DNA from 4 places in the Streptomyces sp. NPDC056452 genome. Region 2 is predicted to be linked to each of the others. Evidence: riboswitches for the same ligand, from Rfam matches in the RefSeq annotation. Region 2 holds a riboswitch; each other region holds the start of a gene.

What was found. A riboswitch is a leader RNA that binds a small molecule or an ion and turns the genes downstream of it on or off. The one in region 2 is predicted to bind cyclic di-AMP.
Region 1: it holds a riboswitch for cyclic di-AMP, as region 2 does, so the genes downstream of both, ACFQ6X_RS31800 (transglycosylase SLT domain-containing protein) here and ACFQ6X_RS15925 (NlpC/P60 family protein) in region 2, are expected to answer to the same signal.
Region 3: it holds a riboswitch for cyclic di-AMP, as region 2 does, so the genes downstream of both, ACFQ6X_RS04585 (C40 family peptidase) here and ACFQ6X_RS15925 (NlpC/P60 family protein) in region 2, are expected to answer to the same signal.
Region 4: it holds a riboswitch for cyclic di-AMP, as region 2 does, so the genes downstream of both, ACFQ6X_RS10710 (M23 family metallopeptidase) here and ACFQ6X_RS15925 (NlpC/P60 family protein) in region 2, are expected to answer to the same signal.

Annotation. Positions count from the first base shown of each region.
Region 1 is NZ_JBHTRI010000043.1:45,718-53,366, reverse strand. It holds gene ccrA (crotonyl-CoA carboxylase/reductase) at 1-865, opposite strand, end outside; gene ACFQ6X_RS31810 (flavodoxin family protein) at 1,242-1,694, shown strand; gene ACFQ6X_RS31805 (hypothetical protein) at 1,778-2,014, opposite strand; cyclic di-AMP (ydaO/yuaA leader) riboswitch at 2,370-2,554, shown strand; gene ACFQ6X_RS31800 (transglycosylase SLT domain-containing protein) at 2,559-3,416, shown strand; gene ACFQ6X_RS31795 (response regulator transcription factor) at 3,514-4,149, opposite strand; gene ACFQ6X_RS31790 (sensor histidine kinase) at 4,149-5,339, opposite strand; gene ACFQ6X_RS31785 (DedA family protein) at 5,423-6,085, opposite strand; gene ACFQ6X_RS31780 (hypothetical protein) at 6,400-6,999, shown strand; gene ACFQ6X_RS31775 (SIS domain-containing protein) at 7,077-7,649, opposite strand, start outside.
Region 2 is NZ_JBHTRI010000013.1:167,619-175,267, reverse strand. It holds gene ACFQ6X_RS15935 (peptidoglycan DD-metalloendopeptidase family protein) at 1-43, shown strand, start outside; gene pcrA (DNA helicase PcrA) at 44-2,482, opposite strand; cyclic di-AMP (ydaO/yuaA leader) riboswitch at 2,739-2,899, shown strand; gene ACFQ6X_RS15925 (NlpC/P60 family protein) at 2,898-4,049, shown strand; gene ACFQ6X_RS15920 (hypothetical protein) at 4,123-4,476, opposite strand; gene ACFQ6X_RS15915 (NlpC/P60 family protein) at 4,831-5,901, shown strand; gene ACFQ6X_RS15910 (GNAT family N-acetyltransferase) at 5,949-6,710, shown strand; gene ACFQ6X_RS15905 (response regulator transcription factor) at 6,727-7,422, opposite strand; gene ACFQ6X_RS15900 (PspC domain-containing protein) at 7,419-7,649, opposite strand, start outside.
Region 3 is NZ_JBHTRI010000003.1:169,561-177,209, forward strand. It holds gene ACFQ6X_RS04555 (ATP-dependent Clp protease proteolytic subunit) at 205-840, shown strand; gene ACFQ6X_RS04560 (hypothetical protein) at 847-1,155, shown strand; gene ACFQ6X_RS04565 (TetR/AcrR family transcriptional regulator) at 1,163-1,849, opposite strand; gene ACFQ6X_RS04570 (NAD(P)-dependent oxidoreductase) at 1,925-2,617, shown strand; gene ACFQ6X_RS04575 (pyridoxamine 5'-phosphate oxidase family protein) at 2,614-3,018, shown strand; gene ACFQ6X_RS04580 (haloalkane dehalogenase) at 3,011-3,922, shown strand; cyclic di-AMP (ydaO/yuaA leader) riboswitch at 4,363-4,536, shown strand; gene ACFQ6X_RS04585 (C40 family peptidase) at 4,539-5,009, shown strand; gene ACFQ6X_RS04590 (LysE family translocator) at 5,078-5,713, opposite strand; gene ACFQ6X_RS04595 (LysR family transcriptional regulator) at 5,786-6,703, shown strand; gene ACFQ6X_RS04600 (ATP-binding protein) at 6,706-7,137, opposite strand; gene ACFQ6X_RS04605 (helix-turn-helix domain-containing protein) at 7,370-7,649, shown strand, end outside.
Region 4 is NZ_JBHTRI010000008.1:133,055-140,703, forward strand. It holds gene ACFQ6X_RS10690 (DUF5998 family protein) at 1-17, opposite strand, end outside; gene ACFQ6X_RS10695 (GNAT family N-acetyltransferase) at 78-3,080, opposite strand; gene ACFQ6X_RS10700 (HPr family phosphocarrier protein) at 3,242-3,523, shown strand; gene ACFQ6X_RS10705 (GntR family transcriptional regulator) at 3,694-4,398, opposite strand; gene ACFQ6X_RS10710 (M23 family metallopeptidase) at 4,621-5,409, opposite strand; cyclic di-AMP (ydaO/yuaA leader) riboswitch at 5,422-5,590, opposite strand; gene ACFQ6X_RS10715 (M16 family metallopeptidase) at 5,783-7,165, opposite strand; gene ACFQ6X_RS10720 (pitrilysin family protein) at 7,192-7,649, opposite strand, start outside.

The DNA of each region.
Region 1 (7,649 bases), on a different contig from region 2:
TGAGTTCGGGCGTCGGTGCGTCATCGCCGCCGAGTCCTATCTCGTTGCGGTTGATCACCACGTCGCAGCCGAGCGCGCGCAGAATCTCCGCCTTGCGCTCCGAACTGACCACGCCGACCGCGATGCCACCGGCGTTCTTGACCATCTGCACGGCGTACGCGCCGAGGCCACCTGTCGCGCCCCAGATCAGTACGACATCGCCCTGCTTGATGCGGGCTCCCTTGTCGCCGACGAGCATGCGGTAGGAGGTGGCCGCCGTCAGCAGCACCGACGCCGACTCCTCCCAGGTCAGATGGGCGGGCTTGGCCAGCAGCTGGCTGGCCCGCACGACGCTGTAGTGCGCCAGCCCGCCGAAGTTGGTCTCGTAACCCCAGATCCGCTGACCGGAGCCGAGCATCCCGTCGGCGTGGGTCGCCGGCTCCTGGTCGTCCACCTGGACGCAACTGACCACGACGTGATCCCCCGGCCGCCAACGGCGCACACCGGCACCCACACGCACGACGACACCCGAGGCATCCGAACCCAGCACGTGGTAGGGCAGGTTGTGGCGCGAGGCGTACCCGCCCTCCCGGGCGAATCGGTTCAGGAAATCGAAGGTCGGCACCGGCTCGAATGTCGCGGACCACACCGTGTTGTAGTTGATGGAGCTGGCCATCACGGCCACCACCACCTCGTCCGGCGCTATTTCGGGCATCGGGACGTTGCCGACATGGAGGGATTTACGTACGTCCTTGTCGGAGACCCCGTCGAACATGCCGAGATCCTCGGCGCGGAGGTGCGCCGCCAGATACTCCCCCGGGAGCTCCGTATTCTCGATTTCCTCCGGGCCTGCCCCTCGCAAGATGGCCTCGGTCATTGCATCCATTCCAGCCTCTCCTCTTCGATATGGCCAAGTCGTTCAAGGAAGTGGTACGGAGCTCGGCGCATCCATCGACGTTGAAAAGGCTATGCAATTACTGCGGTACGCCATACCCTTAGGGGCCCCCTACAAGAACCCCAGGAGGGGGGATACCCCACCCCGACGGCAGTGAGCACACCCCTTATGGGCCCGGGGTTCCGTACCCCTGGACGCACGGCGCTCCCAAGGCCCCAGGGACCGCCCGCGCACAGCCGGTCAGCGACATGGCCGAGTCGGGCAACGCCCGCCCGCCGCGCCAACCCGCTCTTCGGGCCGGGCCGTGCAGGCTGCCGGCGCGCGCCTCGCTTGCGGTCGGCGGGTCGGGGCGGCAGGGTTCCTGGGTGTGGCCACTCTGCTGATCGTGCATCACACGCCCTCGCCCAACTGCCAGGCGCTGTTCGAAGCCGTCGTCTCCGGTGCGACGACGGAGGAGATCGAAGGAGTCAGGGTCGAACGGCGCGCGGCGCTCACCGCCACCGCTTCCGACGTGCTCGCCGCCGATGGCTATCTCCTGGGGACCCCGGCGAACCTCGGCTACATGTCCGGCGCCCTCAAGCACTTCTTCGACCAGGTCTACTACCCGTGCCTGGACTCCACGCGCGGCCGCCCCTTCGGCTACTACGTGCACGGCGGCAGCGACGTCACCGGCGCGCTGCGGGCCATGGAGTCGATCACGACCGGCCTGGGCTGGCGCCGTACGGCCGACGCCGTGACGGTGACGGGCGAGCCGGCCAAGGCCGACATCGAGGCGTGCTGGGAACTGGGAGCGACGGTCGCCGCCGGGCTGATGGGCTGAGGCGGCGCGCCCTCCAGGGCGCTGCTCGGCCCGGCTGCGAGCTCCGGATCACGCCATGCCGGGCCGGGCCTACCGTCCGCCGCTCAGTGCGGCCGCCAGGTGAGCTTGCCGCCGCCCACCCATCGCACCGTGGCGGGGTCGTCGAGGTCATGGACGGTGATTCCGGCCGCGGTGGCGATGAAGAGCACGTCCGTCATCGCCGTCGCCCTGCCGACGATCTCTCCGTTGATCTCCACGATGCGGAACGGCGGATCTCCCGGCTGAACGGCCAGGACGGTGATCGGCGGGTTCGAGGGGCGAGGGCTCGCGCTTTCGGTCATGCGTGGATCGGTTCCACACGGACGGCTGCGGTATGCCCAGGAGCGGCATCAATGAGCTGTATGCCTGATTTGGTCGTTTTTAGGGATTAATCCCGTCATTCATAAGGCCCATATCGTGCGGCCCGTGATCTTTCGCCACAGCGCAAATCGCCCTTAACGGACTCCGTGACCAGCGTCACCTGTCGCGCCGACGACGTCGTGAGCCGCCGGCCGGTTCCCTTGTGCGCCAAGAAAGTTGGCTTCGCGGTGTGGGCTCGATTACATGAATTTCCATCATTCGATCTTGCGAATGAATTGTGATCACCAATTCAGGGCTTGTTCCTTTCGCTATTTCTCGCCTACGGTCACCCTCACTCCGGATGGAACGCCGAATCCTGCCGCCGTCCGGTAACCCGACCACTCACGTACGGCAGGAGCGGGGGACCCAGGTAAGCGCCGATCCGGTTTCCGGAGCGGCTCGGGGTGAAGTCGCATTCGCGTGCGACCGGGCATCTCCAGCCCGAACCCGACAGCTCACTTCGCAGGCGACGGAGAGGAATTCACCATGCCCGCAAAGGGTAAGCACCGTCGTTCCAGGACCAGTTCGCTGACCCGCGGCATCATCGCCGTGAGCACGGGCGGAGCCGCTCTGGCCCTCCCCGTGATCGGTGCGACCGGCGCCTTCGCAGCACCGGCCCAGCCGGTCGCCATCGAAAAGGCGTCGACGTCGACTGCCGTTTCCGCAAAGGGAATTGCGGCCAAGAAGTCCGCGCCCGTCACCTATTCCGTGATCTTGGGCGACTCCCTCGCCAAGATCGCACGCGGACATTCCGTGAGCGGTGGCTGGCAGGAGCTGTACAAGGACAATCGCGCGGCTGTCGGCGACAACCCCGACCTGATTCGCCCCGGTCTGAAGCTGACCATCGGCGCCAAGGCCGAGAACAAGGCCGCGAAGGCGGGCAAGGCCGAATCCAAGGCCTCCGACGCTGCGGACCGCGCCGAGAAGAGCGCCGACCGCGCCGACCGTTCCGAGCGCACGAGCACGAAGCTCGCCGCCCAGGGCGCGCCTGCCGCCGCTCCCGCGGCCCAGCCGGCCGCGTACACGAACGACCTCGACGGCTGGATCAAGGAGTCGCTGGCGGTCATGGCCGAGCACGGCATCCCCGGCAGCTACGACGGCATCCACCGCAACATCATGCGTGAGTCCTCGGGCAACCCGCTCGCCATCAACAACTGGGACTCGAACGCCGCCGCGGGCATCCCGTCCAAGGGTCTCCTGCAGGTCATCGACCCGACCTTCGAGGCCTACCACGTGCCCGGTACGTCGACCGACAGCTACGACCCGGTCGCCAACATCACCGCCGCGTGCAACTACGCCGCAGACCGGTACGGCTCGATCGACAACGTCTTCGGAGCCTACTGACACACGGCCGTGTGACGGCTGAGCACGATCGACGGGTGGTGCGGGTTCGGACGAACCCGCACCACCCGTCCGCGTGTCCCGGCCTCCTGCGCCGGTCCTACGACTTCAGGTAGTGCAGCACCGCGAGGACCCGGCGGCTGTACTCCGTGGTGCTCGGCAGCTCCAGCTTGTCGAAGACGGAGCCGAGGTGCTTCTCGACCGAGCTCAGCGACAGGTGCAGCCGCTGCGCGATGGCGGCGTTGGTGCGGCCCTGCGCCAGTTCCTGGAGGACCGTGCGTTCCCGGGGCGTCAGCCCGGCCAGCGGATCGCTGTGGGTACTGCGGAGCACCAGCTGCCGTACGACCTCCGGGTCGAGCACCACACCTCCCGCCCGGATCCGCTCCAGCGCGTCGAGGAACTCGTCGACCTGCGCGACCCGGTCCTTCAGGAGGTACCCCACTCGCTCGGCGCCCCCCGACAGCAACCGGGCCGCATAGGCGCGCTCGACATGCTGGGACAGCACCAGCACGCCGACCGCCGGCCACCGCTCGCGGATGTCCAGGGCGGCCCGCAGCCCCTCGTCGGTATGGGTGGGAGGCATCCGGATGTCGACGACGACGAGGTCAGGTGTCCGAGCCTCGGCTTCCCGGATGAGGGATGTTCCGTCGCCCACCGCGGCGAGGACGTCGTGCCCCTCCTCCGCCAGCAGCCGGACGAGGCCCTCCCGGAGCAGCGTCGAGTCCTCGGCGAGCATTACGCGCACAGCAGCTCCGCGGTGATGGTGGTCGGTCCCTTCGGGGGGCTCTCGATGTGCAGCAGGCCGTCGAGCGCGTCGACCCGGCTCCGCAGCCCGGTCAGCCCGCTGCCGGCGGGATCCGCACCACCGGTGCCGTTGTCCCGGACCCGCACCGAGACCCGGTTCCCGTCGCCCCGGACGGTGACGGAGATATGCGTGGCACCGGAGTGCTTGGCAGCGTTGGTGACGGCCTCCGAGACCACGAAGTACGCGGCGGTCTCCACCGGCCTGGGCAGCGGCACCGCGAGATCGAACTCCATGCGCAGCGGAATCACGCACCGCTCGGCCACGCCGCCGAGCGCCTCCTCGAGACCCAGGCTGTCCAGCGCCGACGGATAGACGCGCCAGGCCACCTCCCGCAGCTCCGTGAGGACGTCCCTCGACTCCTTGTGCGCCTGCCGCAGCAGCGCTTCGGCCTGTTCCGGCGTCCGGTTGCGGCGGGCGCGGCCCAGGAGCATGGCCAGGGCGACGAGCCGCTGCTGTACGCCGTCGTGCAGATCGCGTTCGATGCGCCGGCGCTCCGTGTCGACCGCTTCGAGGACCCCGGCACGACTGGCGGCGAGTTCATCGATCCGCTGTTCCAGCAACTCCCGCGCGGAGGGGCCGAAGTGCTCACGCGCCAGCCGGGCGTCGAGGGCGTCCAGGGAGACGAGCCCCTGCAGGTCGAGGAAGAGCAGGACACCGCCGAGGGCGGCCTGGGGCAGCAACTCCTGCCAGCTCGTGGTCGACCGGACCACCCCGGCCGCCAGGAGAGCGGCCAGTACGGCCCCGAACACGAGCAGCCCGGTCACGAAGGCGAACAGGAGGCCGGTCCAGGTGCGCGCGGCCACGTAACGCAGGACGGCCCGCCCGGAAGCACGGTGTACGGGGAACACGTCACCGAAGAAGACACCGCGGCGCCACCGCTCCAGTTCCGCGAGCCTGCGGGCCCCACCGGTGAGCAGGGCCAGGGCGCGGCGGTGCGTACGGGGCCACAGGAGGAACGGTCCCAGCGCCGCGCCCGGAACCGCGAAGTACAGCAGGCCCAGGAGCGCGGTGCAGCAGCCGAGCAGAGCGCCGGCGGCCCGGTGGGGGAGCGGGAACGGCTGCGCCGCGGGGGCGATCCCGGCGCCCACGGAATCCCGGAGCGGGCGTGCCGCGTCGTCCATGACGTCCTCCTGCAGGGATACCGGGACAGGCGCGGGCCACACGATACCGGCGGAACATGATCGTCCCGCGGGCGGCCGGAGGCTCACGGGGTACGGCGGTGCTGCCCCCGGTCGCGGGAGCGCAGCCGCACCCCCACGTACCCGGCGACGGCCACGAGGACGAGCACGACGACGGCCTTGGACAGCACCCCGACGTAGGCCTCCACGGTGTCCCACCGGTCGCCGAGCCAGTAACCGGACATCACCAGAACCGAGTTCCACATCAGGCTCCCCAGGGCCGTCAGGACGACGAAGAGGGCGAACGGCATGCGCTCCACTCCGGCCGGTACGGAGATGAGGCTCCGGAACACCGGCACCATGCGGCCGAGCAGCACCGCCTTGGTGCCGTGCCGGGCGAACCACCGCTCCGTACGCTCGAGATCGGCGGGCTGGACCAGCGGCAGCCTCGCCCAGACCGCGTGGACCCGCTCGCGGCCGAAGAGCATCCCGATTCCGTACAGGACCACCGCGCCCACGACCGAACCGAGCGTCGTCCAGAACAGGGCGGACGTCAGGCTGATGACGCCCTGCCCGGCCGCGAATCCGGTCAGCGGGAGGATGACCTCGCTCGGCAGCGGCGGGAAGAGGTTCTCCAGGGCGACGGCGAGGCCTGCCCCGGGAGCACCCAGGGCGTCCACGAGATCGGCCGCCCAGCCGGCGATACCGTCCGCGGGTTCCTGCGGAAGGGCAAGCGGTGCGTGGTCCATGAGCGGTCTCCTGGTCGGCGGCACGAGACGCGCGGGGTCCGCCACGCCTCTCCAGGAACGCTAGGGAGCGCGGCGCGGCGCCGGTACGAGGTTCGCCGTCAGGGCCGTTGGGGTTCGCCGCACGGGGCACCCTGCGGGTTCCCGCAGGGTGGCGGACGAGAGCCGGGCAGCGGATCGGCCCCGGCATCGGGCAGGTCCTCGGCGTGCGCCCCGTTGCTCCGCCGACCGGGACGGGCGCCTTCCGGCAGGGCCGTCCGCGCCGTCCGGACCGCTGTGACTGGTCTCGTACAGGTTCGTCGTCCATACTGCCCGCCGTGGAGCAGCGCATAGATTCGAACACCAAGCCCGAGTTCGCCGCGGGAACAGACCCGGCGTACATCCCCGGCCTGACGGCCCCTGCCCCCGCGCGGACGGAGGGGGATGCGGAGAAGGCGCCGGAGGAGTCCGACGTGCTCGAGGAGGGCGCCGGCGAGGACGATTCGACGGCTGTCGCCGACGGGACAAAGACGCCGCAGGACGCGAAGTCGAAGCCTGACGACCCGGAAGCGGAGGAGCCCGCGGAGTCCTCGGACAAGGCGGAGTCCTCGGACAAGGCGGATTCGTCCGACGAGGCGGAGTCGTCCGACGAGGCGGACGGTCCGGTCTTCGAGGTCAGCGACCGGCGCGGATCCATCAGGGTGGCCCGCGAAGGTGTCCGGTTCCGGCTGGACGACCAGGAGGCGGAGTTCGACTGGGCGGAGATCGGCGCGGTCGAGGTCAAGACCGGCCGCTTCGGGCGCCGGTTCACCGTCACGGTCCACCTGTCCAGCCGCCGGTGGTTCAACGCCGAGGTCGAGGCCGGAGCGAGGAGCAGCCTCAAGGAGTGGACGGCGGAACTCGACGCCGCCCTGGACGCCTACTTCGAAGAGGCCTGACCGCGTCCTCCGGCCGTGCGCCGGACCCGTGCGCCGGGTGGAACACCCGCCCGACGCACGGTCCGTCGGCGTGCCCGTCAGGCCCCGGCGGCCGCGTCGAGGACCACCGACCGGGTCAGGTGGCGGGGAAGGTCGGGGTCGAGGCCGCCGGCCACCGCGCGGGCGATCGCCAGGCGCTGGACACGGACGAGCTCGGCCAGCGGGTCCAGGCCGCTCTCGATCCAGCGGGCGCCGGTGGCCAGCACCTGCTCCGCAAGGCCCTCGGGCGCGGAGCCGAACATCCAGGTCGCCGTCCCGGTGGTGGCGATGCTGATGGGACCGTGGCGGTACTCCATCGCCGGATAGGACTCGGTCCAGGACAGCGATGCTTCCTTCATCTTGAGCGCCGCCTCGTTGGCGAGACCGACCGTCCAGCCCCGGCCCAGGAAGCTGAACTGGGTGCAGTCCAGCAGTCCTTCGGGCAACGGTTCGGCCAGGGCGGTCTCCGCGTCCCGCACCGCCTCATCGGTGTGCAGCCCGAGGTGGGCACGGAACAGGGTGAGCGCGGTGGTGGCGAAGCGCGTCTGCACGACGGACTTCTCGTCGGCGAAGTCGAGCACGACCACCTCGTCCGCGGCCGTCATCACGGGGGTGTGCGGATCGGCGGTCAC
Region 2 (7,649 bases):
CCCGATGCCGTGGCTCCGCAGCCACGGCATCAACCCCAACTGATCAGAGCTTCTCGACCGGCGCGTACCGCAGGAGGAGCTTCTTCGGCCGCTCGTCGCCGAAGTCGACCGTCGCCTTCGCCTGGTCGCCGAACCCCTCGACCGCCGTCACCGTGCCCAGTCCGAACTGGTCGTGCGTGACGCGGTCCCCGACCACCAGGGTGACCACCGGCTTGTCCGAGGTGCGCCGGGTCGCGAAGCCCGAGGGCCCCGACTTGGAGCGCGACGAGGACAGCGACGACGTGATCCCCGACGTCGGTCCCGCCGGGGCCGCCATCGGCCCCTTGCGCTTCCAGTCCAGGTGCTGGTCCGGGATCTCCTCCAGGAACCGCGACGGCGGGTTGTACGAGGGCTGACCCCACGCACTGCGCATCGCGGCCCGGGTCAGGTACAGCCGCTCACGGGCACGCGTGATGCCCACATAGGCGAGCCGGCGCTCCTCCTCGAGCTCCTTGACCTGTCCCAGCGCGCGCATGTGCGGGAAGACGCCGTCCTCCATGCCGGTCAGGAACACCACCGGGAACTCGAGGCCCTTGGCGGTGTGCAGCGTCATCAGGGTGACGACACCGGAGCCGTCCTCGTCCTCGTCGGGGATCTGGTCGGCGTCGGCGACGAGCGCGACCTTCTCCAGGAACTCGGCGAGGGTGCCCGCGCCCTCCTCCTCCGCCCGCTCCTGCTCGAACTCGAGGGCGACGGCTGCGAGCTCCTGGAGGTTCTCGATGCGGGTCTCGTCCTGCGGGTCGGTGGACGCCTGCAGTTCGGCGAGATAGCCGGTCCGCTCCATGACGGCCTCCAGCACGACCGCCGGTCCGGCGCCGGACTCCACGATCGTGCGGAGCTCCTCCATCAGCGTGTTGAACCGCTTCACCGCGTTGGACGAGCGGGCCGCCATGCCGTACGCCTCGTCGACGCGGCGCAGCGCCTGCGGGAAGGAGATCTTCTCCCGCATCGACAGGGCGTCGATCATCGCCTCGGCACGGTCGCCGATACCCCGCTTCGGCACGTTGAGGATGCGGCGCAGAGGAACGGTGTCCTCGGGGTTGGAGAGGACCCGCAGGTAGGCCAGGACGTCCCTGACCTCCTTGCGCTCGTAGAAGCGCACTCCGCCGACGACCTTGTAGGGCAGCCCGACACGGATGAAGATCTCTTCGAAGACACGGGACTGGGCGTTCGTACGGTAGAAGACGGCGACGTCGCCCGCCTTCGCGTCCCCGGCGTCCGTCAGCCGGTCGATCTCGTCGGCGACGAACTGCGCCTCGTCGTGCTCGGTGTCGGCGACGTAGCCGGTGATCCGGGTGCCGGCGCCCGCGTTCGTCCACAGGTTCTTGGGGCGGCGGCTCTCGTTGCGCTCGATGACGGCGTTGGCCGCGGACAGGATCGTCTGCGTGGAGCGGTAGTTCTGCTCCAGCATGATCGTCTTCGCGTCCGGGTAGTCCTCCTCGAACTGGAGGATGTTGCGGATGGTCGCGCCGCGGAAGGCGTAGATCGACTGGTCCGCGTCACCGACGACGCACAGCTCGCCCGGAGCGTCGGCCTCGCCCGCCGGGCCCACCAGCTCGCGTACGAGGGTGTACTGCGCGTGGTTGGTGTCCTGGTACTCGTCGACCATCACGTGCCGGAAGCGGCGGCGGTAGTGCTCGGCGACATCGGGGAACGCCTGGAGCAGGTGCACCGTCGTCATGATGATGTCGTCGAAGTCCAGCGCGTTGGCCTCGCGCAGCCGCGCCTGGTAGAGCGCGTAGGCCTGCGCCAGCGTCTTCTCGAAGCCGTCCGCGGCCTGGCCCGCGAAGGTCTCCTCGTCGATCAGCTCGTTCTTCAGGTTCGAGACCTTCGCCGTGAACGACTTCGGCGGGTAGCGCTTCGGGTCGAGGTCCAGATCGCGGCAGACCAGCGCCATCAGCCGCTTGGAGTCGGCGGCGTCGTAGATCGAGAACGACGAGGTGAAGCCGAGGCGCTTCGACTCGCGGCGCAGGATCCGCACGCACGCGCTGTGGAAGGTCATGACCCACATGGCGTTGGCGCGCGGTCCGACGAGCTGCTCGACGCGCTCCTTCATCTCGCCCGCGGCCTTGTTGGTGAACGTGATCGCGAGGATCTGCCCCGGGTGCACCCCGCGCTCGGCCAGCAGGTGGGCGATCCGGTGCGTCAGCACCCGGGTCTTGCCCGAGCCGGCTCCGGCGACGATGAGCAGCGGGGAACCCGCGTGCACGACGGCGGCGCGCTGCTCGGTGTTCAGCCCGTCGAGCAGCGCGGCGGAGTCGACGACGGGGCGCGGGGCACCGTCGCGGTAGTAGGCCTCGCGCGGCGGCGGGGGACCGTCGAAGACGCCCCCGAAGAGGTCCTCCGGCACCGCTTCGGGTGCGTGGTCCTCGGGGGGTGGCGGGGGGCCCTCGTCCGCTTGCTGGAGGCCGGTCAGGAAACTGTCGTCAAAGAGGCTGCTCATCGCCTGACGAGTCTAGGCGGCCGCACCGACACCCCGGGGCCGCATTGCGTACGAGGGCCCGATCCGTGCGCGCACCGAGACGGATCACCCACAGTGCGTAGGGATTCGGAGGTACTTCCCGCCACGGGGCCGGTCAATCCAGAAAGGTCACGGAAATGTATCGGGCATATCGACCATCAACCTTCACAGGGGCACACGGGTTGGCTAGCGTGCTCCGACGGGTGACCGTTACCCCCTTGAGGCGAACCACGCCGCGCGGGCACCCTCGCCGAATCCGTCACTCCCGCACAGGAGTCCGGAACCGGGGACCCACACGCAGCACCGGGGTGAATCGGTCCGTCCCGCTGGACCGTAGGGCAGCCTTCCGTTCCGCCCGAACCCGACAGCTAACCCGGTAGGCGGTCCACGGAAGGAGATGCCGGCCTTGGCGTCGCATCGCAAACCGCGCACCCGTGTGCGCACCAGCTCCCCCGCCGTCGGTCTCACGACGGCGGCGCTCGCGTCCGTCACCCTGCTCTCCACACAGAGCGCGACGGCCGCCCCGGCGGAGCCCAAGCCCAGCATCGAGGAAGTGCAGAAGAAGGTAGACGATCTCTACCGCCAGGCGGGAACGGCGACCCAGGAGTACAACAAGGCGAAGGCGGCCTCCACCCAGCAGCGCTCCAAGGTCGACGCGCTCCTCGAGGCCGCGGCCAAGCGCGCCGACAAGCTGAACGAGACGCGCCGGGAACTGGGCAACTACGCGGCCGCGCAGTACCGCAGCGGAGCGATAGCCCCCACGGCCACGTTCTTCCTCGCGGACGACCCCCAGTCGTACTTCGACCAGGACCAGCTGATGGCCCGGATGACCAGCCAGCAGCAGAAGGCGGTCGCCGACTTCCGTACGCAGCAGAGCGAGGCGGCGACCAAGCGGGTCGAGGCGACGAAGAGCCTGCAGACGCTCACGGAATCGCAGACCACACTGCGCACCAGCAAGCAGCAGGTGCAGAACAAGCTGGCCGAGGCGCGCACCCTGCTGTCGGAGCTGACCGCCGAGGAGAAGGCGCGGCTCGCGGAGCTGGAGCGCAAGAAGGAGGCGGAGGCCAGGCGCAAGGCGGAGGAGCTCGCGCGCCAGCAGGCCGCCGCCGCGAAGGCGGAGGCGGACCGGGCGGCCGCGGAGGAGGCCTCGAAGGGGGAGGCGGACACCGGAACCGGCACGGGCTCCGACAGCAGCTACGCGTCGAAGGCGGACAAGGTCCTGGCCTTCGCACGGGACCAGATCGGCAAGCCGTACGTCTGGGGGGCGACGGGCCCGTCCTCGTACGACTGCTCCGGGCTGACGCAGGCCGCGTGGAAGGCGGCGGGCGTCGACCTGCCCCGCACCACCTGGGACCAGGTCGAGGTGGGCACCCGGGTGGCCACCGCCGATCTGAAGCCCGGGGACCTGGTCTTCTTCTACGACGACATCAGCCACGTCGGCATCTACAAGGGCGACGGGATGATGATCCACGCACCGAAGCCGGGCGCGAACGTGCGCGAGGAGTCGATCTACTACATGCCGATCTACGGCAGCGTGCGCCCGGCGTAACAGCACGGAGCGCACGAAGAAGGACGGAACCGCCTGCGGGCCCGGCATGCGCCGGGCCCGCAGGGCTGCCCGGTCAGGTCCAGATTGTGGCGATGAAGATGTTGGCGACCGTCAGCCCGCCGACCGCCATGAACGCGCCCTTGTCGACCTTCTCCTCATCGCGCTTCACATAGACGAGCGCCAGGATCACGACCAGGATCAGCAGCTTGATGCCGATCTTGACGTTGTTCACCGGCTGGTCGTCCGCCTGGTTGAGCCCGACCAGGGCGACACCCGTGACGAGCATCGTCAGCGCGCCGTGCAGCATCGCCGGCCCGAAGCGCGCGTTGCCCTCCCCCACGGCCTTCATCTGAGTGAGGAATCCGCCCAGCAGGGAGGCGATCCCGATGATGTGCAGGGCCACGAAGACATTGATGAGTACGTCCATGGCCGCAGCGTAGCCGCGGCCATATCACCACTCTTCGGCCAGGTACTACTTCCTTACGAGTTCGCTCTCGACCCGTGCGAATTGCCCGACTACAGCTGGTTTTTCCGGTCACTTGCAGAGATCGAAACGTCACATTGAGGCAATAGCTGTCATTACGACTCTTCACCGTGCCTCGGGTTTAGCGTCCCTCCCAGGTGACCGACTCTTCACCGCCGTCCCCGTACCGGGCGGCACCCCGGTCACCCCGCCAGGTTCCGGTGGCGGGCCACTCCCCCCTGTGGTGGCCCGGCACCGGTACCGGCGGGCCCGCCGGTACCCCCCGTCGGGCAGTCGAACGGAAGGACCCGCGCCCCCGTGGCCGCCCAACGCAAAGCCGCTCACCGCAAGCCCAAGCAGCGTCCGTTCACCGGGCCTGCTGCCCGCACCGCAGCCACTCTGGCCTTCGCCGGGGCGGCTACCGCGACCGCCTTCGAGGGCGCCGCCCAGGCCGAGCCCCAGCTCACCCCGGCCCAGGTGAAGTCCAAGGTCGACCGGCTGTACCACGACGCCGAGGTCGCCACCGAGCAGTACAACGGCGCGAAGGAGAAGGCGACCGCCACCGCCAAGTCCCTGGACGCCCTGCGCGACGAGGCCGCCCGCAGGACGGAGCGCCTCAACTCCGCGCGCAACGCCCTCGGCTCGTTCGCCGCCGCGCAGTACCGCAGCGGCGGCCTCGACCCCGCCGTCCAGCTGGCCCTCTCCTCCGACCCCGACCAGTACCTGGAGCGCGCCTCCTACCTGGACCGGGCCGGGGACCGGCAGGCCGGCGCGGTCAACGGCGTACGCAGGCAGCTCACCGAGGTCGCCCAACTGCGCGCCCGGGCCGACGAGGAGCTGGCCGCACTCGCGGACCGCCAGGCCGAGCTCAAGAAGCACCGGACCGCGGTCCGCACCAAACTGGCCGACGCCCGCAAGCTCCTGGCCACCCTCACGGCCGCCCAGCGCGCCGACTACGAGCGCTCCGCCGACGCCCAGCACGGCGGCAGCGGCGTCCGGGCCGACCGCAGCACCCCGCGCGGCTCCGTCAGCGCCCCCAACGCCCGTGCCGCGCAGGCCGTCGACTTCGCGTACGGGGCACTCGGCAAGCCGTACGTCTGGGGCGCCACCGGCCCGTCCTCCTTCGACTGCTCCGGCCTCACGCAGGCCGCCTGGCGCGCCGCGGGTGTCTCGCTGCCCCGCACCACCTACACGCAGATCAACGCGGGCAGCCGCGTCTCCCGCTCCGAACTGGCCCCGGGCGACCTGGTCTTCTTCTACTCGGGCGTCACCCATGTCGGGCTGTACATCGGCGGCGGACAGATGATCCACGCCCCGCGCCCCGGCGCGCCGGTCCGCATCGCGCCGATCAGCGAAATGCCTTTCGCGGGAGCGACCCGGGTGGCATAGGCTCCGCGCCGACCGGCCCAGCGAGAGAGAGAAGGCTCCCCGTGCCGATGGACACCGACGTCCAGAACTACGCGCGAACGCTCACCCTCCGCTCCCCCGACCACTACCGGGTGGGCCCCTTCACGGTGCGCCACAACCCGGGCTGGGAACTGAAGTACGCCAACTACGCCATCCCCGACCAGGGCGCCGAGCCCACCGCCGGGGACATCGACGACCTCGTCGTGGCATTCCGCGAGCGGAACCGGCTGCCGCGCCTGGAGTTCCTGCCCTCCTGGGCCCCAGCCGTCGAACCGGCCCTGCTGGCCGCCGGCTTCACCGTGGAGCTGCACGCCCCGGTACTGGCCTGTACCCCGGCGGGTCTCCTGCCGCCGAAGCCGGTGGACGGGCTCCGCGTGTCCGAACCCGTCACCGATGCGGAGTTCACCGCGGCCGCCGCGGTCCAGCACACGGGCTTCGGCGGCGAAGGCGGCCCCGACGAGGGCGAGATCGCCTGGCTGCGCGGTGCGGTGGCCGGCAACGGCGTCGCGGCGCTGGCCCTGCTCGGCGACGAGCCCGCCGGGGCGGGCGGCTGCTCGGTCCCCGTCGACGGCATCAGCGAACTGGCCGGCCTCGCCGTGGCCGACGCCTTCCGCCGCCGGGGCATCGGCGCCGCGCTCTCCGCCTGGCTGACCACGACGGCCTTCGAGCGCGGCTGCTCCACCGTCTGGCTGGAGCCGGGGAGCCCCGAGGTCGAGCGGATCTACGCGGGCATCGGCTACCGCAGGATCGGCGAGAAGACCAACATCTCGCTCACGGCGGAAGCCCCCTGACCGAGACCGGCCGGTCTCAGACCAGCCGCCGCGCCGTCGCCCACCGCGTCAGCTCGTGCCGGTTGGACAGCTGGAGCTTCCGCAGTACCGCCGAGACGTGCGACTCGACTGTCTTCACCGAGATGAACAGTTGCTTGGCGATCTCCTTGTACGCGTACCCGCGCGCGATCAGCCGGAGCACCTCGCGCTCGCGCTGCGTCAGCCGGTCCAGGTCCTCGTCCACCGGCGGCGCGTCCGTCGAGGCGAAGGCGTCGAGGACGAAGCCGGCCAGCCGCGGTGAGAACACCGCGTCGCCGTCCTGCACCCGGAAGACCGAGTCGACCAGGTCGGCGCCGGTGATGGTCTTGGTGACGTAGCCGCGGGCGCCGCCTCGGATGACTCCGATGACGTCCTCCGCGGCGTCCGAGACCGACAGTGCCAGGAAGCGCACCGGGTTCTCCACGGCACCCATCATCGGTGCGCAGCGCCGCAGCACCTCGACCCCGCCGCCGCCCGGAAGGTGGACGTCCAGGAGGACGACCTCGGGGCGGGTCGCGGTGATCACGGTGACTGCCTGGTCGACGTCAGCGGCCTCGCCGACGACCTCGACCCCGGTCTCCTCGGTGCGCCCGATCTCGGCCTGGACCCCGGTGCGGAACATCCGGTGGTCGTCGACGAGCACGACCCGTACCCGGCGCTCCGGGCCCCCGGCAGCTTCGGTGTTCTCGGTCATTGGCTCGCCCTTTCCATCTCCAGCTCGACTTCCGTGCCCCCGCCGGGCACCGAACGCAGTCGCGCCGTACCGCCGTTGCGCTGCATCCGGCCGATGATTGATTCTCGTACGCCCATCCTGTCGCCCGGGACGGAATCCAGGTCGAATCCCGGTCCCCGGTCCCGTACGGAGACGAAGACCGTGCGGCCCTCGACCTCCGCGAAGACCTGGACGGCGCCGCCCTCGCC
Region 3 (7,649 bases), on a different contig from region 2:
TGTCGCTCATCCATGGCGTGGGCGGGCGCACGGACGCGGGCCTGCCCAGCCCGCCATGTGAGGGGTTGTCAGCTTTCGTTCCTCGCTGAAAGCGAAACCGCATCCGACCGGTTGCTTCCCCCTGGACCCCTGGGTCATAGTCCCCCTCAGAACCTTCTGTACGTCCTGTACATTTTTTACGGACTCCGAGGAAGAGGCAACGCCGTGCACCGTCCCTCCGCCCGCTACGTACTGCCCGAGTTCACCGAACGCACCTCGACCGGCACCCGGACGCTGGATCCGTACTCGAAGCTGCTCGCCGAGCGGATCGTCTTTCTCGGCACACCCATCGACGACACCGCGGCAACCGACCTCGTCGCGCAGTTCATGTACCTGGAGTACGCCGAACCCGACCGGCCGGTCTCCCTCTACATCAACTCGCCCGGCGGCTCGTTCAACGCCATGGCGGCGGTCTACGACACCATGCAGTTCCTGTCCTGCGAGGTGGAGACCTTCTGCCTGGGCCAGGCGGGTTCCTACGCCGCCGCGCTGCTCGCAGCCGGCGCACCCGGCCGCCGACATGCTCTGCCCGGCGCCCGGGTAGTCATTCAGCAGCCGGCTCTCGACGAGCCGGTGCAGGGCCAGCCCTCCGACCTCGAGATCCAGGCACGCGAGCTGATGCGTGAGCGCGACTCGCTCACCGCGATGCTGGCCCGCCATACGGGGCGTTCCGCACAGGACATCGGCACCGACCTCGAGCGGGACACCATCCTCGACGCCCCGGCCGCCAAGGCGTACGGACTGGTCGACCACATCACGGAGAACCGCAAACCGATTAGGCCGCCACACCCCGCGAGGTGATCCCCGTTGCTCTCCCCCCAGCTCCCGCCGCTCCCCGCGCTGACCCGCGCCGAAGGAGAGTTCATCGACTGCTACCTGGAGGTGCTCGACCAGGTCGGCCGGATCAACCCCGCCCGCGGCAGCGACACCTACGGAGCGCTCCGGGCCGCCCAGGCGCTGACCTCACGGGCGACCGCTCTGCGCGATGCGCTCGCACTGATGCATGAGCGGGGCGAGGCCCAGATCCATGCGGCCACGTTGGCCCGCGCGTTGCGGGTACTGGACGGGGAGCGTCGCGCGGGACGGGTCACCGTACCGCCCGCATCGACGAGTTGACCGCCCCTCAGCGCGGCTCCCCTGCCGCGCCGCCGCCCTGACGGTGCTTCACGGCGCCGCCCCCGGAGGCCTGCGAGCCGCGACGGTCCGCCCCGGTCGCCGCGGTGCGCGGCCTCGGGGCAAGCGCGGCGCGCAGAGCCGGCGTGAGGACGTGGCGGGTCTCGGACGGGGTGAGTGCGGCGGGGGTGGGGAGGGGGTTGAGGTAGCGCGTGTAGATGAGGCCGCCGAGAACCGTCACCACGGCCGTGGCGCGGGCGGTCGCGTCCCGTCCTCCGAGGAATTCAACAAGCCGGGCCAGCAACTCGCGTTCCAGGTATTCGCGGATCACCTCGGCCGCCTCCTCGCCCCGGGTGGTGAGCTGCCGGAAGTCGGCGTCCTCCCACAGGTCCGTCACGGCGTCGATCAGGCGGTCGGGGAGGGTGGCTGGGTCGCCGCCGAGGACGTCGTCCACCGCCAGTGCGTTGGCGCACTGGAACTGCATCACGTCTGCGAACAGGCCCTTCTTCGAGCCGAAGTGGTACGCGATCAGCGCCGGGTCGACCCCGGCGGCCCCGGCCACCGCGCGCAGAGTGGTGCGCCGGTAGCCGCGCTCCAGGAACAGCTCACGAGCCGCAGAGACGATCGACTCTCGGGTCGGCGGGTTGCCGCGGGGGCGGCCCCGGAGGCGGGCGGGTGCAGGGGCGGCGTTATTCATCAGCGTTGAGCCTGCGTTTCGCGGTCGGCACAGTCAAGGGCGTTCCGCAAGCCACACCAAGGGATGGCCCACATCATGCGTATCGCAGTCTTCGGCGCCAACGGACCGACAGGTCGCCACCTCACCGAGCAGGCCCTCGCGACCGGCCATGAGGTCGTCGCCGTGACCCGCCGCCCGGGTTCCCTCCCCACCCGGCCGGGCCTCACCGTGGCGGTGGCCGACGCCACCGACCCCGAGGCCGTCGACGCCGCGGTCGGCGGGACGGACGCCGTCCTCTCCTCTCTGGGCGCGCGCTTCAACAAGGAGACCATCACCACGTACTCGGCGAGCGCCACCGCCATCACCCGGGCCATGGCCCGCCACGGCATCACACGGCTGCTCACCGTCAGCTCCAGCATCGCCGACCCCGCCTGGCGGCCCACCGGCGCGCACTTCTTCAACCATGTGCTCGACCCGCTGGTCAATCGGCGCCTCGGCCGCACCCTCCACGAGGACATGCGCCGCATGGAGGCGGTGATCCGCCGTACGGACCTCGACTGGACGCTGGTCCGCCCCTCGGGCCTCTTCGAGCACCCCACCGTCACCGACTACCACACCGCCGCGACCAGCGCCGACGGCGTCTTCACCGCCCGTCCCGACCTCGCCGCGAGCATGCTGCGCGAGCTGGAGGAGCGACGGTTCGTCCGTACGGCGATGGGTGTCATCACCACGGCCGTGAGGCCGAACATCGCCAAGCTGATCTGGAACGAGAGCGTGAGGAAGAAGTGAGCCGGGCGACCGTCGGACTACCGGCCGCCGCACGGGCGTTCCTCGCTCTTCCCCGCACGGCCACGCTGACCACCCTCCGCCCCGACGGGACCCCGCACGTCACGCCCGTCCGCTTCACCTTCGACGCGTCCGCCGGCCTGGTCCGGGTGACCACCCGGGCGGGAGCCCGCAAGACCCGGAACGTGGTGGCCGGCGGCGCGGCGGCCCGTGTCGCGCTCTGCCAGGCGGACGGCTTCCGCTGGCTCACTCTCGAAGGCCGGGCCGCCGTCACGGACGACCCCGCGCGCCTGGCCGAGGCCGTCCGCCGCTACACCGTCCGCTACCGCGCGGCCCCGCCCGCCCCGCCGGACCTGGTCGTCGTCGAGATGCCCGTCGACCGCGTCCTGAGCCTCAATCTCTGAATCCCCGTACAGAAAGCGAAGTGACACCGCGATGCCCACCCTTCCCGTCCTCGATTCCACCCTCCACTACCGCGAGTGGGGCGACCCCGACGGGCTGCCGTTCGTCTTCCTCCACGGCAACCCCACCTCCTCCCACCTGTGGCGGAACGTCCTGCCGGGCGTGACCGCGCCCGGCCGCCGCCTCCTGGCCCCCGACCTCATCGGCATGGGCGACTCCGGCAAGCCCGACCTCGCCTACTCCTTCGACGACCACGCCCGCTACCTCGACGCCTGGTTCGACGCCCTCGGCATTGCCGAGGCCGTCCTCGTCGGCCACGACTGGGGCGGCGCGCTCGCCTTCGACCGCGCGGCCCGCCTCCCGGGCAGCGTGCGCGGCCTCGCCTTCACCGAGACGATCATCAAGCCGCTGGTCGGCAACGAATTCCCGGCGGCCGGGCGGGAGTTGTTCACTCTCCTGCGCACCCCCGGGGTGGGCGAGAAGATGATTCTGGAGAACTCGCTGTTCATCGACGGGCTGCCGGACACGCTCGCCACCCCACTGGACCCCGCCGATCTCGAGGTCTACCGCCGCCCCTTCCCGACCCCGCACAGCCGACGCCCGATCCTGGCGTGGACACGCATGATGCCGTTGGACTCCGAGCCCGCCGATGTCGTGGCCCGCATCGAGCGCTACGACGCCTGGCTGGCTGCCAGTCCCGAAGTCCCCAAGCTGCTGGCCGCGTTCGATCCGGGCCCCGGCGCGATGACCGACCAGGGGGCCGTCGCCTGGTGCGAGGAGAACATCGCGGGCCTGGAGGTCTCCCGCCACGGCCTGGCCGGCCACCACTCCCCGGAGGACCGCCCCGCGGAACTGGCCGCGGCGATCAACGCCTGGGCCGACGGCCACGGGCTGGCGCGCCTGTAGGTGTCCTCGAACGCGGCAGTGCCGTCACCGTCGGCCACCCGAGCCATGGAACCCTCGGCACGCCGCGAGCCCGGCGAGGTCTTCGAACAGTTGTCGCGTCAACGGCTGCGCCGATGCCCCCCGAGGCCGGACACGCCCGATGCGCAGATCAATTTTCCTCGCTCGTTCGGCGTAGGCCATCCCCCTCACGGGGGACAGCTCAACTTGCGCAGCCCGCGCGGACACTGAGTGGAATTCACCGTTCCGCTGCTGGTACGAGGCCGGTCACGCAGCGTCGCCCCAGCTTCCGTCCCACCCCGTCCACCCGAACGGATCAGTCGTGATGACTCTCACATAACGACCTTCACCGCGGAAATCCGGCGGTCCGTGAGTAAAGATCCCTGGGACGACAAGCCCCCGCCACCGCGGCGGGGCGGTCCGGGCGGACGCCGAGTCCTGCCGCTGTCCGGATGCCTGGTCGACAGAAGTGGATCGGCAGGAGTGGAGGACCCGAGCACAACGGGCCGACGGGATATCCCTTCGACCCTCGGGGTGAAGCCGCCAAGTGCGGCCGGGCAACTTCGCCAGCCCGAACCCGACAGGTCATCCTTCACAGGCGGCTGACGAAGGGTTGCGCATGACTGCGCAGGTTCATGTCCCGTCTCTTTTCGCCCGGGTCGGTACGGCCTCGGTTCTCACATTCGCTGTAGGCACCACCATGCTCGCCCCCGGCCTCGTCAACGAGGCCGAGGCCGCTGCCCATTCGACGAGGGCGCTCGACATCGCCGCCTCGAAGAAGGGGTCGCCCTACAGGTACGGCGCCAGCGGCCCCCACCGCTTCGACTGTTCGGGCCTCACGCTCTACTCGTTCAAGAAGGCGGGCAAGAAGCTCCCCCGCACGGCCCAACAGCAGTACAACAAGACCCGCCACATCTCCTCGTCGCAACGGCGGCGCGGCGACCTGGTCTTCTTCCACGCGGGCCGGAGTGTCTACCACGTGGGCATCTACGCCGGCGGCGGCAAGATCTGGCACTCGCCGAAGACCGGGGCGGTGGTCCGGCTGGAACGGATCTGGTCGAAGAGCATCTGGTACGGGCGGGTCCGCTGACGGCCGCCCCCGGCTGACACCTCCGTCGGGCCGTCCCTGCGGGTCCCCTGGTGGCCGGCCCTGCCGCGTCAGTGCAGCAGCGGCCCGGTCACCAGCACGAGGCCCAGCGCGGTGAGCGCCGCGCCGCTGCCGCCCTCGATCGCGCGGGCGGTACGCGGCCGGCGCAGCCAACGGCCGAGACGGTCCACCAGCAGGGCCACGGCCGGGAACCAGAGGAGCGCCAGCACCACGACCACGGCCGCCAGCAGCAGGGTCCTGGGAAGCGGCGGCTGCCCCTCGGGGACGAACTGGGGCAGCAGGCTGAGGAAGAGCACAGGCGCCTTCGGGTTGAGGGCGTTGGTCAGGAAGCCCTGGCGCAATGCCCGCACGGGCCCCAGCTTCGCGGCGGGCGCCTCCTCCGCTGCGGAGGCGTCCGCGGCCTGCCGCCTGAGCGCGTGCAGGGCGCTCACCCCCAGGTAGAGCACATACGCACCACCGAGCAGCTGCACGGTGCGGAACAGGACGGGCATCGCCACCAGCACCGCCGCAAGTCCGGCGACGGCCAGCGCGGTGTGCACGAGCAGCCCCCCGGCGACGCCCAGTGCCGCGGCCAGGCCGGACCTGCGCGAAGCGAGGGCGTTGCGTACGACCACGGTGAAGTCCGCGCCGGGCAGGGCGACCATTCCCGCGGCGACCGGGACGAAAGCGAGCAGTTGTGCGTCCATGGGTACACCCTGACCCGGCCGGCCCTTTAGCGTGTACTTGCAATCTTCTGGGTCTGCCAAAAGGAATGCTTTATGTACGATCCGACGCGGCTGGCCGCACTGGTGGCGGTCGCCGAGGCCGGTTCGATCACGAAGGCGGCCGCGAGGCTCGGCTACACCGCGCCCGCCCTCTCCCAGCAGCTCGCGAAACTGGAGCGGGAGGCCGGTGCCGCGCTTCTGGTGCGCCACCACCGCGGGGCGCGCCTGACGGCTGCCGGTGAGCTGCTGGCCGGGCGTGCCCGACGGGTCCTGGACGAGATGGACCAGGCACGGCACGAGTTGGCCCGGCTGGCGGGGCTGTCGGGAGGACGGCTTCGGGTCGGCACGTTCACCACGGCCGGGATCCATCTGCTGCCGCCGGTGCTCAGTGCGTTCCGGCGTGCCCACCCGGACGTGGAACTCACCGTGACGGACTACGAGCCGCCCGGCGGGGTGGCAGCCGTGGCCGCGGGCGACGTGGATCTGGCGCTGACCCATGCCTACGAACCGGCTGTCGCCGATCCGCTGCCTTCCGGGGTGTCCGCCGAGCCGCTGCTGGTCGAGGAGCTCGTGCTGATCACGGCCGTGGGCCAGGCGCTGTCCGAGGGCAGCGGCCGGCTCCCGGTGGCCGAGCTTGCGGGCCGTCCGCTGATCAGCAGCGCACCGGCGCACCCACCCCGGCAGGGGGTGGAGCGCGCGCTGGCCGACGCGGGGGCGACGCCTGCCGTGGTGTGCGAGTCCCCCGGTTACGCGCTGGTGTGCGCACTGGTCAGCGCGGGCGTCGGCGTGGCCGTGGTGCCCGAGATGGTCGCGTCGATGTCTCCGACGCCGCTCGCCGTGCGGCGCCTCGAACCCTCAGCCTTCCGCCGGACGATCTCCGTGGTGCACCGCGGCGACCGGTCGACGGCCGCGGCAGCGACACTCAGGGCTCTGCTGCGCAGCGGCTTCGGCCGCGCCACGGGGGCGCGGTGACGTCAGGCCTGAGCGGGCACGGCCCAGGGAAGGGCGATCGACACGGTCTTGCCGCCGTCCGGGGTGGGGCTGACGCTCAGCCGGCCGCCGCATTCCTTGGCGAGGGCCCTGATGATCACCATCCCGCGCCCGTTGTCCTGCTGGACGGCGGCGGGTAGCCGTTGGGGCCAGCGGGGGTGACTGTCCGTCACTCCCAGATACAGCTCGACGTCCCGGTCGAGGCGGAGATCCACCGTGAAGGTGGGCGACTGCCCGAAGGTGTGCTGGACGGCGTTGGTGGCGAGCTCCGAGACGATCAGGCGGATCGTGTCGGCGGCGTCGGTCCCGTCGGGGAGGCCCCAGCCGGCGAGAACGCCGGCCACGTACCTCCGGGCCCTGGAGACCGAGACCGGGTCGCTCGGCAGAGTGACGGTTGCTTCTTGATGGTCTGCCATGGCGACGCCGTCCCTTTCCCGCCCTGACCGACCTGCGATCGGCCTGGATTGTGCTTCGCGCCAGATTGCCACTGATGCCGCCCTCTGTAACGGCAATCCATCAAGATATGCATATATCTGTCGCCCAATACGGTGAACTCTGCCCCGGAAGCCGTATACGAGCGCAACACTGGCCCCCTTCCGAGCCGGACCCGGTACGGGCCGGCTCCCCGCAGAGCGGAAGGAGGCCGGCATGCGGCACGGCCCAGCGGTACGCCGACGCAAGCTCGGGGAGGAGCTGCGGAGTCTGCGCCACACCACAGGACTCACGAGCCGGGAGGCAGCCCGTCTGCTGGGCTGGCACCAGTCGAAGGTGAGCCGGATCGAGACGGGCGCGAGCGGTGTGACTCCCGGCGATGTGACCCGGTTGCTTGACGCCTACGACGTGGACGACGTCCACCTCCGGTCCCTCCTGGAGGCGCTCGCGGGTTCGGCGGGCGGCGGGGGCACCGGGTGGTGGCATGCCTACCGTG
Region 4 (7,649 bases), on a different contig from region 2:
GTACCGGTCTTTGCCATACGGACCATCCTACGGGGGGCCGGTGGCTGCCGGGGACGCCGTGGTGAGGTCCGGGGCAGTCAGTAGCTGGGGAGTCTGCGGGGACCGAGATCGGTACGGGCCGGAGGCGGCGCGAGCCGGACGCTCGCTCCCAGGACGGTCAGGCCCTGCGTGGCGACCACGACGGGTTCCAGGGCGACCGACACCACCTCGGGATGGTCGTCGACCAGACGGGACACCCGCAGGAGGAGCTCTTCGAGCGCCGCGGTGTCCGCGGGCGCGGAGCCCCGCCAGCCGAACAGCACCGGCGCCGCCCTGATGGACCGGATCAGCTCTGCGGCGTCGCGGTCGGTGGCCGGGACGAGGCGGTGGGCCACGTCGCCGAGCAGCTCGGAGGGCGCGCCGGCCAGACCGAAGGAGAGGACGGCTCCCGCGGCGGCGTCGATCGAGGCCCGTACGACGGTGTCGACACCGCGCGGCGCCATGGCCTGGACGACGGGCCGCAGCTCGGCAGGCGTGCCGAGCAGCTCGGTCAGTTCGCCGTAGGCCCGGCTCAGGGCGCTCTCGTTGGCGAGGTCCAGCCGGACACCGCCGAGGTCCGCGCGGTGACGGAGGTGGGGGGCGGTCGTCTTGAGTGCCACCGGGTAGCCGAGTCGCGCGGCGGCGGCGACGGCGGCCCGCGGGTCGAGGGCCGGGAGGGCCGGCCGTACGGCGATGCCGTAGCGGCCGAGCAGTTCGGCTGCCTCGTCGTGGGTGAGCGGACGGCCCTTCGGGTCGGGGCTGGGGCCGAGCAGCGCCTCGATCAGGGTGGCCGCCCCCGGCTCGTCGATGGTCTCGTCCAGGAACTCGGGAATCTTCCCGGGCACGGCCGCCTGCCGCCGCCACTGCGCGTACTTCACGGCCTCGGAGAGCGCACGGACGGCACGTTCGGCGGCCGGGTAGGCGGGGATCCGCCCGGTCCGGGGCTGCGGGCCGAGCGCCTCGTCGGGCCCTTCGCCGCGTTCCGCGGTGCCGCTCGTCCCGGGGCCGGCGGCGCCGTCCCGGCCGGTGCCCTCGCGGTTCGCCGTGCCGGTCCGTGACGCGTCCGGTCGTGGCGCACCGGCCGGAGGCTCGTCCGGTTCCTGCTCGCCCTGCCCCCGCCCGGGGGTCTCCGGGGCGCCTGTCGCGTACGGGGAAGGCGCCCCCGGCCGGGATTCGCCGGCCGGGGTGGCCGTGCTCGCGGCCGCGGCCAGGGCCTCCGCCAGGCCGCCCATTTCGACGTGCACCACGGCGACCGGCTTGGCCGGGCCCGTGGCCGCCGCTTCGCGCAGGGCAGCGGCCAGCACCTCGCCGTCGCCCGTCTCCGCTTCGCCGTTCTCTCCCACCCAGGGGATCGCGGTCACGATCACGGCGTCGCAGGTCTGGTCGGTGAGCGCCTCGGCCAGGGCGTCCCGGAAGTCCTGCGGCCCGGCAGCCGTCGTCAGGTCGCGCGGCGGGCGCGGGCGCAGCCCTTCGGCGAGGCAGGCGTCGTAGGTGAGGAGGCCGAGGGATTCGGAGTTGCCGAGGATCGCCACCCGGGGACCGGCCGGCAAGGGCTGATCGGCGAGCAGCAGGCCCGCGTCGACCATCTCCGTGACCGTGTCGACGCGGATCACGCCGGCCTGGCGCATCAGGGCGGAGACCGTCGCGTCGGGGATCCGGCTGACGGGGACGGCGTGGCCGGGCGGGGTGGAGCCGCTGTGCCGGGCGCCCTTGACGACGACCACGGGTTTCACGGCGGCGGTACGGCGGGCGAGCCGGGTGAACTTGCGCGGGTTGCCGAGCGATTCGAGATAGAGGAGGGCCACATCGGTGTCCTGGTCCTCGAACCAGTACTGCAGGAAGTCGTTGCCCGAGACATCGGCCCGGTTGCCCGCGGAGATGAACGTCGACAGCCCCGCGCCGCGCCGGTGCAGGCCGGACAGCAGGGCGATCCCGATCGCGCCGGACTGGGTGAACAGCCCGATGCGTCCGGGTGCGGGCGACGTGGGGGCGAGGGAGGCGTTCAGCCTGACGGCGTCGGAGGTGTTGATGATGCCGAAGGCGTTCGGACCGATGATCCGCATTCCGTAACTGCGGGCCTGCCGGACCAGTTCGCGCTGGCGCTCCCGGCCTTCGGCGCCGCGCTCGGCGTAACCGGCGGAGAGGACGACGAGGCCCTGGACCCCGTGCTCTCCGCAGTCGGCCACGACCTCCGGTACCCGTTCGGCCGGGACGGCGACGATCGCGAGGTCGACCTGTTCGCCGATCTCGGCCACGGAGCGGTGCGCGGGCACACCGTCGACCGTGGCCTGTTCGGCGGCGAAGGACCGGTTCACCGCGTAGGTGCGTCCGGTGAAGCCCGAGCCGAGAAGGTTGCGCAGCACCGTGCGGCCCACTCCGCCCGCGGCGCGGCCGGCGCCGACGACGGCGATCGAGCCGGGGGCCAGCAGCCGCTGCACGGAGCGCGCCTCGGCCCGCTGTTCACGGCCGCGCTGGACCGCCAGGGACGCCGCGGTGGGTTCGAGGTCGAGCGTGAGGTGGACGGAACCGTCCTCGAAGCTGCGCTGCTGGGTGTAGCCGGCGTCCCGGAACACCTTGATCATCTTGTTGTTCGCGGGCAGCACTTCGGCGGCGAAGCGCACGATGCCGCGCTCACGGGCAACCGCCGCGATGTGTTCGAGGAGCGCCGATGCCACACCGCGGCCCTGGTGGGCGTCCTGGACGAGGAAGGCGACCTCGGCCTCGTCGGCGGGTGCGGAGGCCGGTCTGCCCTGTTCGTTGATCCGGTCGAAGCGGACGGTCGCGATGAACTCTCCGCCGATCGTGACGGCCAGCCCCACCCGGTCGACGTAGTCGTGATGGGTGAAGCGGTGCACGTCCTTGGCGGAGAGACGTGGATAGGGGGCGAAGAAGCGGTAGTACTTCGACTCGTCGGAGACCTGTTCGTAGAAGCTGACCAGCCGCTCGGCATCGTCCGTGGTGATGGGCCTGATCCTGGCGGTACCACCGTCGCGGAGCACCACGTCCGCCTCCCAGTGGTCGGGGTACGCGTGATGCGGACTCTGCTCCGGCGTGGGCTCCATGGGCAAAGCCTACGGCCGCCGCACCGGTCGCGGACGGATCGTGGCACGGGCAGTCTGAGGGAGCCGATCGACGGTGGCGGCCGGGCCGGAGGTCGGACACAGCAGTGCGCACTGCATGAGAGACTGGTCTAGACAACCATTGATTCGTGAAGGGCAGAACCATGGCTGAGCGCCGCGTCAACGTCGGTTGGGCCGAGGGCCTGCACGCCCGCCCCGCATCCATCTTCGTCCGTGCCGCCACGGCCTCCGGCGTCCCCGTGACGATCGCCAAGGCTGACGGCAACCCGGTGAACGCCGCCTCGATGCTCGCCGTGCTCGGCCTGGGCGCCCAGGGTGGCGAGGAGATCGTGCTCGCGTCCGAGGCGGACGACGCCGAAGCCGCCCTGGACCGTCTGGCGAAGCTGGTCACCGAGGGGCTCGAGGAGCTTCCGGAGACCGTCTGATTCCGCCCGTTCCGGACCGGAATTACTTCCTCGGCAAAGCCGCGGTATCCCCATCGGGAGCCGCGGCTTTGTCGTTTCCGGGAAGTCCGCGACGTTGGTGAGGACGACCTGAATTCGGGCAGCAAAAAGAAAGCCCTCCCGAATTCCCTTCTTTGTATACGGCGCCATTGTTAATGCCGGACACCTGCGATGTTTACAGAATGTTGCGAAGTCCTCACCCGGGCCGGACCTGCCGTGCGGCCGGGCCGGTCCGTGCGCCGCAGCCGGTGGGCGGCGGTGGCCCGCTCGGCATGCTGGGCCGCGAGCGCCCTGGCCCGTTCCGCGTCACCGCGCGCCACGGCGTCCACGATGGCGCCGTGCTCGGCCCAGGAATCGGCGGGGCGGGCCGGATGCTCGACCGTGTACATCCAGGCGATCTTGTGCCTGAGCTGGGTGAGCAGCGAGATGAGGGCGGGGCTGCCCGACGCCTGTGCCAGCGTCTCGTGGAACCAGCCGCCGAGCGAGCGCAGATCCTCGCCCTCGCCCCGGCGAACCCGCTCCTGTCCCAGTCTGACCAGCCCTCGGAGCACCTTGAGGTGTGCCTCGGTGCGACGCTGGGCGGCGCGGGCGGCACCCAGTGGTTCCAGGAGCATGCGGATCTCCAAGAGGTCGGCGGCCTCCTGCTCCGTGGGCTCGGCGACACAGGCGCCGGCGTGCCTGCGGGTGACGACGAACCCCTCGGACTCCAGGGTGCGCAGTGCCTCGCGCACCGGGACGCGGGAGACCCCGTACCGACGTGCGAGCACCTCCTCGGTGAGGCGGCTGCCGCGTTCGAAGACACCGGAGACGATGTCGTCACGGATTGCCGTGCATACCGAATGCGCGGGAATGCGCATGTCCGAACCTCCGCCTTAATCCCCGCGAAACGCGGCCGATCGACGCCTGTTCTGTGACTCTATTGCAATCAGCCGCAATTTCCGATGGCGGAGCGGAATCCATGGATATCTTCCAGCCGACGAGTACTTCTGCGGCGGTTCGCGGCGGAGCGGTCCCGGGGCGGCACGACGAAGGCCCCGGCGGGTGCCGGGGCCTTCGGAAAGCTGTGCGACAGGAGGGTCTCAGACCTGGAGACCGTGCGCCCGGAGGTAGGCGACCGGGTCCATGTCGGATCCGTACTCCGGGGTGGTCCGCGCCTCGAAGTGCAGGTGCGGTCCGGTGGAGTTGCCGGTGGAGCCCGACAGGCCTATCTGCTGCCCCGAGGCGACGCTCTGTCCGACGGACACGCCGATCGAGGAGAGGTGGCCGTACTGGGTGTACGTGCCGTCCGTCATCCGGAGCACGATGTTGTTGCCGTACGCGCCGCCCCAGCCCGCCTCGACGACCGTCCCGGCGCCGACGGCGACGACGGAGCTGCCGGACGCGGCGCGGAAGTCGACACCGGAGTGGCTGCCGGAGGACCAGAGGGCACCGCTGGACTTGTAGCCGGTGGTCACGGAGGAGCCGGCGACCGGGAGGTGGAAGGAGTTCAGCCGGGCGCGCTCGGCGGCGCGGGCGGCGCGCGCCTTGGCCTCACGGACCTCCTTGGCGCGGGCTTCGGCCTTGCGCTTCGCCTCGGCCTTGGCCTTCGCCTTGGCCGCCGCTTCGGCCTTCGCCTTCGCCGCGACGTCGGCCTGGTGCTGCTGCGCCTCGGCCTGGGCGTCGATCTGGGCGGCGAGAGTGGTGTCGAGGGCAACGGCCTGGGTCAGACCGGTGACGGTGAGGGCCTCGGAGTCCGCGGCGAGGGCCGGGGAGGCCATTCCGCCGATGACGCCGGTGGTGGCCAGAGCCGCGATGCCGGCGACCTTGGCGCTCCTGCGCGTCAGGCGGCTCGGGGCACGGTGCTTCCCGGTGGCACGGGTGAACGCCATGGAGGGGCTGATCCTTTCCTTCCTTCTCGCCTACCGGGTTAGCTGACGGGTTCGGAGCAGGAAGGTCTCCTACGGATCCCCCCGCCTCGTACGAGACGCGGACATCCGATTCACCCCAGGGACTACGTGGGTCCCCGGCTCCCCAGGCTCGCGCCTGACGGGGACTCGGCGATGACTGCCCGGCGCCGCGGATGCGGCATACGTCTGGCGGACAGCCGAGCCGACGCTAGGCCGGGCGACTTTCAATCACCAAACGGACAGGTCGCTTTGTCGCACATCCCACAGGCCATACCTGAACGTTCTTCACCAAATCAGACAAAAAGGAGAACCCCGGCGAGAAGGCACTCGCCGGGGTTCGCTTTGTTCTGTTCTGTCAGCCGGTGACGACCGACACCTCGCCGATACCCAGCGCCCTGACGGGCTCCGCGATCTGCGAAGCGTCTCCCACGAGGACCGTGACCAGCCGGTCCACGGGGAACGCGTTGACGACCGCGGCCGTCGCCTCCACCGTGCCGGTCTCCGCCAGGCGCGCGTACAGCTGGGCCTGGTAGTCGTCCGGGAGGTGCTGCTCCACCTGGTCGGCGAGGGTGCCCGCGACCGATGCCGCCGTCTCGAACTTCAGCGGGGCGACCCCCACGAGGTTCTGCACGGCGGTCTCGCGCTCGGCGTCCGTGAGCCCCTCGGCCGCCAGGGTGCGCAGGACCTTCCACAGGTCGTCCAGGGCCAGCCCGGTGGACTCCGTGTCCACGGAGCCGCTGATGGCGAGCATCGCGGCGCCGGTCGCCCCGGAGACGGATCCGGGTGCCGTCGAGCGCAGCACCTGGCCGAAGGCCCGGACGCCGTAGGTGTAGCCCTTCTCCTCGCGCAGGACGCGGTCCAGCCGGGAGGTGAGGGTGCCCCCCAGGCAGTACGTGCCCAGGACCTGGGCGGGCCAGACGCTGTCGTGCCGGTCGGCGCCGATCCGGCCGATCAGCAGCTGCGTCTGCACGGCTCCGGGACGGTCCACGATCACCACCCGGCCGGTGTCGTCCGCGGTGATCGGCGGCACCGGGCGCGCCTGGCCGGCGTTGCCCGACCAGTCACCGATGGTGTCCGCGAGCAGCGTGTCCAGATCGACCCCGGTGAGGTCACCGACGATGACAGCCGTCGCGGTGGACGGGCGGACATGGGCGTCGTAGAAGGCGCGCACACCCGCGGCGTCGATCCGCCGCACGGTCTCCTCGGTGCCCTGGCGCGGACGGGACATCCGCGCCGTGGCGGGGAACAGCTCCTTGGAGAGCTGCTTGGCGGCACGCCGGGCCGGGTTGGCCTGCTCGTGCGGAATCTCGTCGAGCCGGTTGCCCACCAGGCGCTCCACCTCGCTCTCGGTGAAGGCCGGCGCCCGCAGCGCTTCGGCGACCAGGCCGAGCGCCTTGGAGAGCCGGGAGACCGGGACCTCCAGCGAGACCCGGACACCGGGGTGGTCGGCGTGCGCGTCGAGCGTGGCACCGCAGCGCTCCAGCTCGGCGGCGAACTCCTCCGCCGAATGCTTGTCGGTGCCCTCGGACAGCGCGCGCGCCATGATCGTGGCCACACCGTCCAGACCCTCGGGCTCGGCGTCGAGCGGCGCGTCCAGGAAGATCTCCACGGCGACGACCTGCTGGCCGGGGCGGTGGCAGCGCAGCACGGTCAGGCCATTGGGCAGAGCGCCGCGATCGGGCGCGGGAAAGGCCCAGGGCCTGGCCTCGCCTGCGGTCGGCTGCGGGTGGTACTCCATCGCTACTCCAGTCACGGCGGCGTCGGTCACTTCTCGGCCCCCTCGTGGTCGTCGGTGCTGCCTGCGGCATCCTCGGCCTCGTCCGCCGGCTCGACCGGCTCGTAGACCAGGACCGCCCGGTTGTCGGGACGCAGATGCGCCTGGGCGGCCGCCTGGACCTCCTGCGCGGTGACGTCGAGCACCCGCTGCACCGCGGTGAGCGCGAGCTGGGGGTCGCCGAACAGCACGGCGTACCTGCACAGTTCGTCGGCGCGGCCCGCGACCGTGCCGAGCCTGTCCAGCCACTCGCGCTCCAACTGGGCCTGCGCCCGCTCCATTTCCTCGGGCGTGGGGCCCTCGGCCGCGAAGCGGGCCAGCTCCTCGTCGACGGCCGTCTCGATCTGCGGCACCTCGACACCACCGGACGTCTTCACGTCCAGCCAGCCCAGGGAGGGCGCTCCGGAGAGCCTGAGCAGCCCGAATCCCGCGGCCACCGCCGTACGGT